DNA from 3 places in the Marinobacter sp. R17 genome. Region 3 is predicted to be linked to each of the others. Evidence: riboswitches for the same ligand, from Rfam matches in the RefSeq annotation. Region 3 holds a riboswitch; each other region holds the start of a gene.
The links. A riboswitch is a leader RNA that binds a small molecule or an ion and turns the genes downstream of it on or off. The one in region 3 is predicted to bind thiamine pyrophosphate.
Positions count from the first base shown of each region.

Region 1: another riboswitch for thiamine pyrophosphate. It lies ahead of thiB (thiamine ABC transporter substrate binding subunit); the one in region 3 lies ahead of EB809_RS04755 (sodium:solute symporter).
Region 2: another riboswitch for thiamine pyrophosphate. It lies ahead of thiC (phosphomethylpyrimidine synthase ThiC); the one in region 3 lies ahead of EB809_RS04755 (sodium:solute symporter).

Region 1 covers NZ_RHGZ01000002.1:28,213-31,489, reverse strand. The annotation lists gene EB809_RS02110 (BCCT family transporter) at 1-1,440, opposite strand, end outside; TPP riboswitch at 1,831-1,932, shown strand; gene thiB (thiamine ABC transporter substrate binding subunit) at 1,985-2,980, shown strand; gene thiP (thiamine/thiamine pyrophosphate ABC transporter permease) at 2,956-3,277, shown strand, end outside.
Region 2 covers NZ_RHGZ01000007.1:87,840-91,116, reverse strand. The annotation lists gene thiC (phosphomethylpyrimidine synthase ThiC) at 1-1,723, opposite strand, end outside; TPP riboswitch at 1,844-1,948, opposite strand; gene EB809_RS07305 (TolC family outer membrane protein) at 2,165-3,277, shown strand, end outside.
Region 3 covers NZ_RHGZ01000004.1:128,307-131,583, forward strand. The annotation lists gene EB809_RS04750 (MBL fold metallo-hydrolase) at 1-914, opposite strand, end outside; TPP riboswitch at 1,049-1,166, shown strand; gene EB809_RS04755 (sodium:solute symporter) at 1,156-2,526, shown strand; gene EB809_RS04760 (PHB depolymerase family esterase) at 2,840-3,277, shown strand, end outside.

The sequences.
Region 1 (3,277 bases), on a different contig from region 3:
GAAGACCAGTGCCGCTGCAATCGCACCTTCCATGACCGCCCAGAAAACACGCTGCTGGGTCGGTGCGTCCAGCTTGCCGCCGGCGGTGATGCTGTCGATGACCAGCGAGCCTGAGTCAGACGAGGTCACGAAGAAGACCATGACCAGGATGATGCCCAGGAACGACGTGATGGTGGTCAGCGGGATGTTGGCCAGCATCTGGAACATCGCCAGAGAGACATCGGTCAGACCGTCGGTTGCCAGTGAGCCGACGCCCGCCTGGATCTGCTCCAGGGCCGAACCGCCAAATGCGCTCATCCAGACAATGGTGATTATGGTCGGGATAATCAGTACGGCGGTCACGAACTGGCGCACGGTACGACCTTTGGACACCCGGGCGATGAACATGCCGACGAACGGTGACCAGGAAATCCACCAGGCCCAGTAGAAGACGGTCCAGCCGTGGAACCAGGTCTCGTCTTCACGACCGAAGGGGTTACTCAGCGGCAGGATATTACCGACGTAAGCGGACGTGGTGGTCCAGAACGCTTCGAACACACCCAGGGTGTGACCGGCGAAGATCACGAACAGCAGCAGTGCCGCCGCCAGCCCCATATTGATATTACTGAGCAGCTTGACGCCGCCATCCAGACCACGAATCACCGAGATCAACGCCACGCAGGTGATGCCGAAGATGATGGCGATCTGGGTGCTGATGCCGCTGTCGATACCGAACAGGTAGTGGAGACCGGAGGCTGCCTGTTGCGCGCCCAGACCCAGGGATGTGGCCAGACCGAAGATGGTCGCCAGCACCGCGAGGATGTCGATGACGTCACCGATCCAGCCCCAGACGCGATCACCAAAGATCGGGAAGAAAGCCGAACGCAGGGTCAGCGGCATGCCCTTGTTGAAGGCGAAGAAGGACAGGGACAGCGCAACAATGGCGTAGATTGCCCAGGGATGCAGACCCCAGTGGTACATGGTCGCCCCCATGGCGAGGCTCGCACCTTCCGGCGTATTCGGGGCCACATTGAGCGGCGTGCCGTACCAGTCGGTGTAATAGGCGACCGGCTCGGCAACACCCCAGAACATCAGACCAATACCCATGCCAGCAGCGAACAGCATCGCGAACCAGGACATGGTGGAGAATTCCGGAACCGCGTCGGTACCGCCAATGCGGATATTGCCGACCGGCAGCACGATGAGTGCCAGGCAGAAAATCACGAAGATGTTGCCGCTGATCAGGAACAGCCAGTCAAAATGATTGATGGCCCCGGCCTTGGCACCACTGAGCAGCGAATTCGAGACATCCGGGAAAATCAGGGTTCCCACCACGAAAAAGATGATCAATGCTGCCGTAACGAAAAACACCGTCTTGTGCAGGTCAAGCCCCAGTGGGGTGATGTTATCCTGACCCGCCTGATAGTCGGTGGAGTACTCGTCTTTAAGGACTTCGCTCACGTCAAGTCTCCTCGAACGGATTGTTGGGTCCATTTCGGACTCAAGATTACAGACCGTTAAGTCTATTCATTTGAGCTCGAAATATCAAAAGCGATTTCCGGATGGAACCCACTTTTCTAACCGTAGCCCAGATATTGCGGCTCTTCCCGGAAATTTTTTTTCGGCGCCTTTAAACAACAGGCTACCGGCATATAGAGATCGTAATCGTTGCCCGTCACCCACACTGTTTCCAGGTCGCTCCGGGCCACGAACAGCGGCATTTCAGCCACCCCGAACGGCGATTGGCCGCCCTTTATTTACTTACAGGTCTAAGGACTGAGAAAAAACGATTCTGCACATCTATCGTGCCAAGGGGCGCTGCCCAGACCCCGGTAAGTCTGTTAAAATAGGGTTTTCTCAACGGGGTGCCTGCGACCGTATCGACAGGCTGAGATCAGACCCGCGGAACCTGCTCCGGATCATGCCGGCGAAGGGATTGAGTGAAGACTCTGCCTGCGGTCTGTGGTCCCCCGGAATGCCTACACGACGACGGGAATCGACCACAATGGCACGCCTTTTCCTCCTGATTCTGTTCACGCTTTCCGCCAGTCTGGCCTGGGCTGGCCCAACGCTGACGGTCTACACCTACCCGTCCTTCGTCTCAGAGTGGGGCCCGGGACCAGCCGTCAAGCAGGCATTCGAAGCGCAGTGCAACTGCACCCTCAATTTCGTGGCACTGGACAGCAGCGTGGCCATCCTTCACCGGTTGCGCCTGGAAGGTGAATCCAGCCCGGCCGACGTGGTATTGGGGCTGGACGCCAGCATCATGGCCGACGCCCGCAAAACCGGCCTGCTGGCCCCACACGACATCGACACGTCGTCGCTCAACCTGCCTATTGAATGGCAGGACGACACCTTCGTGCCTTACGACTGGGGTTATTTCGCGTTTGTTTACGACACCCAGCAGCTTTCGGATCCCCCCACCAGTCTGGACGGGCTGATCAACACCCCGGACGATCTGAAAATCATCATCGAGGACCCGCGCACCAGCACACCCGGGCTGGGCCTCCTGCTGTGGATGCGCAAGGTCTACGGTGATCAGGCCCCGGCTAAATGGCAGGCGCTGCAAAAGCACATCCTGACCGTCACCAAAGGCTGGAGCGATGCTTACTTCTCGCTGTTCATGAACGGCGAAGCGCCCATGGTGCTGTCTTACAGCACCTCCCCGGCCTATCACATGGCAGTGGACAAGACCGATCGCTATCAGGCCGCTGCCTTCGATGAAGGCCACTACCTGCAAGTGGAGGTGGCAGCCCGCCTGCGGAATAGCCCTCATCCCGAATTGGCCCGGCAGTTCCTGGCGTTCATGCTGACCCCCGCTTTCCAGCGGGAAATTCCCCTGAAGAACGTGATGTATCCGGCGACGGACCTGGGCGACGAGCTGCCCGATGTGTTCAATCGGCTGATCGAACCCGCCCGAACCCTGTATTTCGATCCGCAAACCGTCGCCGACCATCGCAAGGCCTGGATTGACGAGTGGCTCAACGCGACCGCACAGTGACGCCCCCATTCAGCCATCCGCGCTGGCGAGCCTGGCCCGGCCGGGCGGTGGCACTGCTGCTGGTCGGCATCGTGGCGGCCGGTTTTTCCGGCCTGCTGGCGGAGTGGCAATGGCAGGCCGTCAGCGATCTCTGGCAAAGCGCCTACCTGCGTCAGGTGATCTGGTTCAGCGTGTACCAGGCCACCCTGTCTACCGGACTCAGCCTGCTGCTGGCCATTCCGGTGGCCCGGGCGCTGCACCGCCATCCGCGGTTCGCCGGTCGCGCCCTGCTGCTGCGGCTGACGGAGCTCAGTCTTG
Region 2 (3,277 bases), on a different contig from region 3:
TGGAGCAGAAGTGCGCCACCTTGGCCGAATCCTTGGGCAGGGTTTCGTCGTGATAGGCGCGCGCCGTGTCCGGGTCGAAGCCGAGGTTGAACTGGTCTTCCCAGCGGAACTCGAACCGGGCCCGGGACAGAGCATCGTCCCGCACCTGCGCCCCCGGATGCCCCTTGGCCAGATCGGCGGCGTGGGCGGCGATCTTGTAGGTGATGATGCCGGTCTTCACATCGTCCTTGTTGGGCAGCCCCAGGTGTTCCTTGGGCGTCACGTAACACAACATGGCGCAGCCGTACCAGCCGATCATGGCGGCGCCGATGCCGGAGGTGATATGGTCGTACCCCGGCGCAATGTCGGTCACCAGCGGGCCCAGGGTGTAGAACGGGGCTTCGTCGCAGCAATCGAGCTGCTTGTCCATGTTTTCCTTGATCAGGTGCATGGGGACGTGTCCAGGCCCCTCGATCATCACCTGGACGTCGTGCTTCCAGGCGATTTTGGTCAACTCGCCCAGGGTCTCCAGCTCGCCGAACTGGGACTCGTCGTTGGCGTCAGCGATGCAGCCGGGCCGCAGTCCGTCACCCAGACTGAAGGAGACATCGTAGGCCTTCATGATCTCGCAGATCTCTTCGAAATGCGTATACAGGAAACTTTCCTGATGATGCGCCAGGCACCACTTGGCCATGATCGAGCCGCCTCGGGACACAATGCCGGTGACCCGTTTCGCCGTCAGCGGGACGTGGTGCAACCGCACACCGGCGTGGATGGTGAAGTAGTCGATGCCCTGCTCCGCCTGCTCAATCAGGGTGTCGCGGAAGATCTCCCAGGTCAGGTCTTCGGCCACGCCGTTCACTTTTTCCAGTGCCTGATAAATCGGCACGGTGCCGATCGGGACGGGCGAGTTGCGGATGATCCACTCGCGGGTTTCGTGGATGTTCTTGCCGGTGGACAGATCCATCACGGTATCGGCGCCCCAGCGGATGCCCCAGGTGAGCTTCTCCACCTCTTCCTCGATCGACGAACTGACCGCCGAATTCCCGATGTTGCCGTTGATCTTCACCAGGAAGTTGCGGCCGATGATCATCGGCTCCAGCTCCGGGTGGTTGATGTTAGCGGGAATGATCGCGCGACCGCGGGCGATTTCCTCCCGCACAAATTCCGGAGTGATCTCGGCCGGCATGGCCGCCCCGTGGGACTGTCCCGGATGCTGGCTGTCGAGCCAGCCCTTGGCCCGGGCTTCCTGCAGTTTCATGTTCTCGCGGATGGCGACGAATTCCATCTCCGGCGTGATGATGCCCCGGCGGGCATAGTGCATCTGGCTGACGTTACGGCCCGGCTTCGCCCGCAACGGCTTGCGCCGCTCTTCAAACCGCAGCACGTCCAGCGTCGGATCTTTCAGACGCCGCAAGGTGTACTGGGAGGAATAGCCCGACAAGGTTTCCGTGTCGTCACGCTCGTCGATCCACGACTGGCGAACCGGCGCCAGACCCTGCCTCAGATCAATTAGGGCCTGCGGATCGGTGTAGGGCCCGGAGGTGTCGTAAACCACCAGCGGCTCGTTGGCGTGCCTTCCGCTGTCGGTCACGCTGTCACTCAGACTGATTTCCCGCATCGGCACCCGCAGGTCCGGGCGACTTCCGGTTACGTAGATTTTACGGGAACAGGGCAGCGGCTGAACCGCAGCCTCATCAACGGCGGCGGCATCCTTCAGGAATTCGATGCTCTCGGTAGTCATCATGGCGTCCCTCTTGTCGGGGCCGATCCGGTGGATCGACGGCAAAGTGTCCTGGGTGGACGGGGCGCGTTTGACGAGGAAGGATCCGGGCACAACACAGGCGTAAAGCCTGGATTGCACTGGACAGCTTGTCTTAGATTCCTACGCCGGTATTAACCGGATCAGGTTCGCGGGTTTTGCCCTGGGCAATCTCAGCCGGTTTTACCGGCACCCCGTCAAGACGCATTTGAGTGATCAACCCAAGGGCTTACAAACCGCACCGAACAGTGCGTGCAGGCCCTTAAAGGTGATTTCCGCAAGTGTAGAGATCAGATGGATTTTTGTCCATAATGAGGACCGCTTCCTTGAGCCTCCCGACTTCTGTCCAGCCCGACCCGCAGGGTTCGCGGCCCCACACTCAGGGACGAGGCTCGCCCCAACAATGCGTAGGCAGGAGAATCCATGAAGAAATCCGTGCTCACCGGCCTGGTCGGACTGCTGGTTGTCCAGCCGGCCATGGCAACCGACCTCATCGATGCTTATGAGAAGGCACTGGCCTATGATTCCGGCATTGCGTCCGCCCGGGCCTCCTACGAAGCCCAGCAGGCGAACGTCGATGTCACCCGAAGCCAGCTCCTGCCCAAGATCGATGCCTACGGTAACGCCCAGCACATCGACTCCGACGGCCCGCGGACCGACGATTCCTACAAGTCCTTTGGCTACGGGGTGGAACTGACCCAGCCGCTGTTCCGGGCCGAGAACTGGTTCAACTACGACGCCAGCCAGTTCCAGAGCGAAAGCGCCCGGGCCGATTACAGCCTGGCCCAGCAGCAGTTGATCCTGGACGTGGCCACCGCCTACTTCAACGTGCTGCGCGCCGAGGACAACCTGACCACGGTGCGCGCCGCTGAAGCGGCCTTCGCGCGCCAGTACGACCAGGCCCAGGAGCGCTTCGACGTGGGCCTGATCGCCATCACCGAAGTGTATGAATCCCGCGCCAGCTATGATGCCAGCAAGAGCGAGCGGATTTCCGCCGAAAGCGACCTGGATATCGCGCGCGAACAGCTCAGCCGACTGATCGGCGAAAACGCCGGTGACCTGGAAAACCTGCAGCAGGACTTCCCGCTCTCCCGCCCGCAACCAACCGACCCGGCCGCCTGGGAAAAAATCGCCCTGCAACAGAACTGGCGCGTGCAGTCAGCCGCCTACACGCTGCAGGCCAATCGGTCGCTGCTGGATGTGGCCAAAGCCGGGCACTATCCGACCCTCGATCTGAGCGCCAAATACGGCAACACCGAGTTGGACGGCGTTGGCCAGGTCTCGCCCAACCAGAGCACCGTCGATGGTACGACAACCGAAGGCGTGCTGGCCCTGCAACTGAACGTTCCGCTGTATGAAGGTAACGGCACCGAAGCCAGTATCCGTCAGCAGCGCGCGCAGCTGGAAGCCTCCGACCAGAATCTCAAGACGGTGCGCCGTGATGTCAGCGTGAATGCGCGCAGTTTCTACCGTACGGTCAACTCCAACATCGAGACGGTCAACTCCCAGGAGCAAAGCATCGTGTCCCGCCGCAGT
Region 3 (3,277 bases):
AGCGGCACATGCACCGGCACGTCGGACGCCTGAATAAACGCGTCGGTCCGCGTCCCCGGCCGGACCTTGCCCTTTTCCGTCGCCGGCTCATTGGCGTGGGATGGAATCACGCTGGCGGGCTTGACCATCTCGTTGATCACGTGGGCCGCTTCCTCTGGCCCGGTCGTGTAGGTGTCCCCAATGTTAATGACCGCCAGCTTGGCCCCGTAGTAGTCGTGCACCACGGCTTCCTGATCCGCGGTGATGCCGGTATCGCCGGACAGGTAGACCACCAGGCCGTTCGTGAACGTCAGTACGTAACCGGTGGGCGGGCCGACATAGGCGGTCAGCCCCGCCGCCGAGAGGATCTTGCCCATCTGCCCATCGATAAAGGCCGGCGACAGGCCGTTGCTGTGCACCGCCGGCACCGTGGTGATCCCCACGCCGCCTTCCTCCACATGGGCACCGAAGCGAACCAGCACCGAAGCCTTCGGGTCGCCGTCCGCCGCTTTCAGTCGCCCGGCAAAGAAACTCGCCATTTCACTGCCCGTTACGATCCGGGCGTTCTTCTTGACCGCAATCTTGACGCTGTTGGACAGCGGCGCGTCGTCTTCGGAGGCCGCCGGTGAGGCACAGCTGCCGGCGTTGGGTTCCGGAATGTGCCGGTCACCCAGATGGTCGCCGTGAACGTGGCTGACCAGGACCACGTCGATGTTGCCCAGGCGCGGGTCATCGGCCCCGGCGACCGTGCGGCCGGCGTCATACAGGATGCGCGTACCATTGGGGTCTTCGAACACCAGGGCCCGGTCGAGAACGCAGAACTCGCCGTCCTGACCGCCCAGTGGCGTGACGCGGACCGTATCGGCGGCACGCGCCACCGGCGTTACCAGTGCCAGCAAGGCGAGAGATACAAGGCTGTTTCGAATGAGGTGCATGAGCAGTCTCCCTGGGAATCAGAATCCATCGGTGTGTCGCTAATGCTACGTGGGTCGAAGTAAAGCCGATGTTTCGCCAATCGATTGCGACTTTGAACTATGTCAGTATGGTCGCCGAAAACCCATTCCACACATTTTGTCGCCAGGGGAGTCCACCGCACGCCGGCGGGCTGAGAATACGACGGGAAACCGTCCAAACCCTGGAACCTGATCCGGTTCATACCGGCGGAGGAAGTGCGACGTGATCATCACCGTAGCGGCCGTTGCCGCCGCATTGCTTGTCTTTACCTGGTTGGGCCTGCGCGCCCGTTTCGCGGATGGCGGCCTGGACGACTACGTCACCGCCCGCAACTCCCAGGGCGCCCAGGCTCTGGGGCTGTCCTTCCTGGCCTCCGGCATGGGCGGCTGGATCCTGTTTGCCCCGCCCGAAGTGGGGGCCATGGTGGGCCCAATTGCGCTGGCCGGCTACGCCGTCGGGGCGGCGCTGCCGTTCCTGGTGTTCGCGGCCTGCGGCCCGGCCATCCGGCGTCACCTGCCCGAAGGCCGCAGCATCGGCGAATTCGCCCAGGCCTGCTTCGGCACCGGCGTGCGCCGCTGGGTAGCCCTGATTTCCGTGCTCTACATGCTGTGTTTCCTGACCGCCGAACTCACGGCCGTGGGCGCCATCACCGGCCTGCTCACGGACCTCAACGGCAACCTCGCCATCCTCGGCGTGGCGATCACCACGCTGGTCTACACTGCCTGGGGCGGCTTGCGGGCGAGCCTGGTGACCGATCGCTGGCAGGGTCTGTTGCTGATCGCGCTGATCCTGCTGGTCGGGGCGGTGGCGATCCCGGCCTTGCCGGACGCGTCGGCCTCGGCCAGTCAGCCCCAGGTCCCGGTAGCGGATGCCCTGGCCGTGGCCCTGACCCTGGTGATCGCGGTGACCGCGGCCAACCTGTTCCATCAGGGCTACTGGCAACGGCTCTGGGCTGCGAAGGACGGCGCTGCCTTGGGTCGCGGAGCCATTCTGGGCGGTGTGACCACCGTACTGGTGGTGGCCCTGGTCGGTGGGCTTGGCATCGCCGCCGCGTTGAGTGGTGCCGACCTCGGCTCGCCGCCGATTCCGTTCTTCGCCCTGCTGCACAGCGCGCCGGCCTGGCTGGCGACTGTCGCGCTGGTCCTGGCTCTCACGCTGGTCGCGTCGTCGGTCGACACGTTGCAGAATGGCCTGGCGTCGCTGGCGGTCACCGAAAAGCGCGGCCTGTCCCTGACCGGTGCCCGCTGGCTGACGGTGCTGTTGATGGTGCCGGTGATTCTCATCGCCCTGCAGGGCTACTCGGTGCTGCGGCTGTTCCTGATTGCCGACCTGCTGTGCGCCACCACGGTGATTCCGGTGCTGCTGGGCCTCTGGTCACGGATGACCACCGCGGCTGCCGTCGCCGGTGCCACGGCCGGCCTGATCGGTGCCGTGCTGCCGGACTGGATCGCAACGGGCAGTGTGATTGAAGGCCTGCACGCCGCCAGCTTCCCCGGTGGCGTGCCGACCCTGGCGCCGTTCCTCGGCGCTCTGGTGGCGTCGGCGGCTGTCAGCGTCAGCCTGGGCTTGCTCCGTCCCAGCACAGCCGGTTAAAGGCGGCTGAGGCGCCGGTAGCCACCCTGCTATCGGCGCATTCCCAACCCGAGTGTCCATACTGGCGGACACTGTCTGTCAGGACGGACACCCAAAGCGGTTGCCCTGAGCCCTGTTTCCCAGTGGTTTCCTGCCTGCCGGGCCTCATCAGCTGTCCGGATTTCCGGATGGTTTTCCCCTGACCCAATCCTGCCTCGTTCATTACCTCGCTGTTTTACAAACGTTTTACCTTTTGGCACAGCATGCGCATAGGTGTTCCGGTGCCGGGCAGATTGCCCCTCCAACACAACAACAAGAGAGCAAGGAGCACGCTATGCCAATCCGACGTTTTATGGCGGTCGTCCTGACCGTGCTGATTCCGGCGCTGACCAGCGCCGGTACCGTGACATCCGACACCCTGCCGGCGGGCAGCTATTCCGCCTCCCGCGATCGGCAGTACCAGGTCTATGTCCCGGACGCCTTAACCACGCCCGCTCCGATGGTGATGGCACTGCATGGCTGCAGCCAGACCCAATCCAACGCCCTCAATGAGTGGGGCCTGAAAGCGGCGGCGGATCGCTACGGCTTTATCCTGGTCACGCCGTTTATCACCAGCTACGACGGCCTGCGCAATGAGAATTGCTGGGGCTTCTGGTTCGACCAGCACCAGCATGAAGGCTCCGGCGAGCCCCAGGACCTGCTGCGTATCGGCCAGGCGGTGGAGGCGGCATACAGCGTCGACCCAAACCGGCGCTACATCACGGGCCTGTCC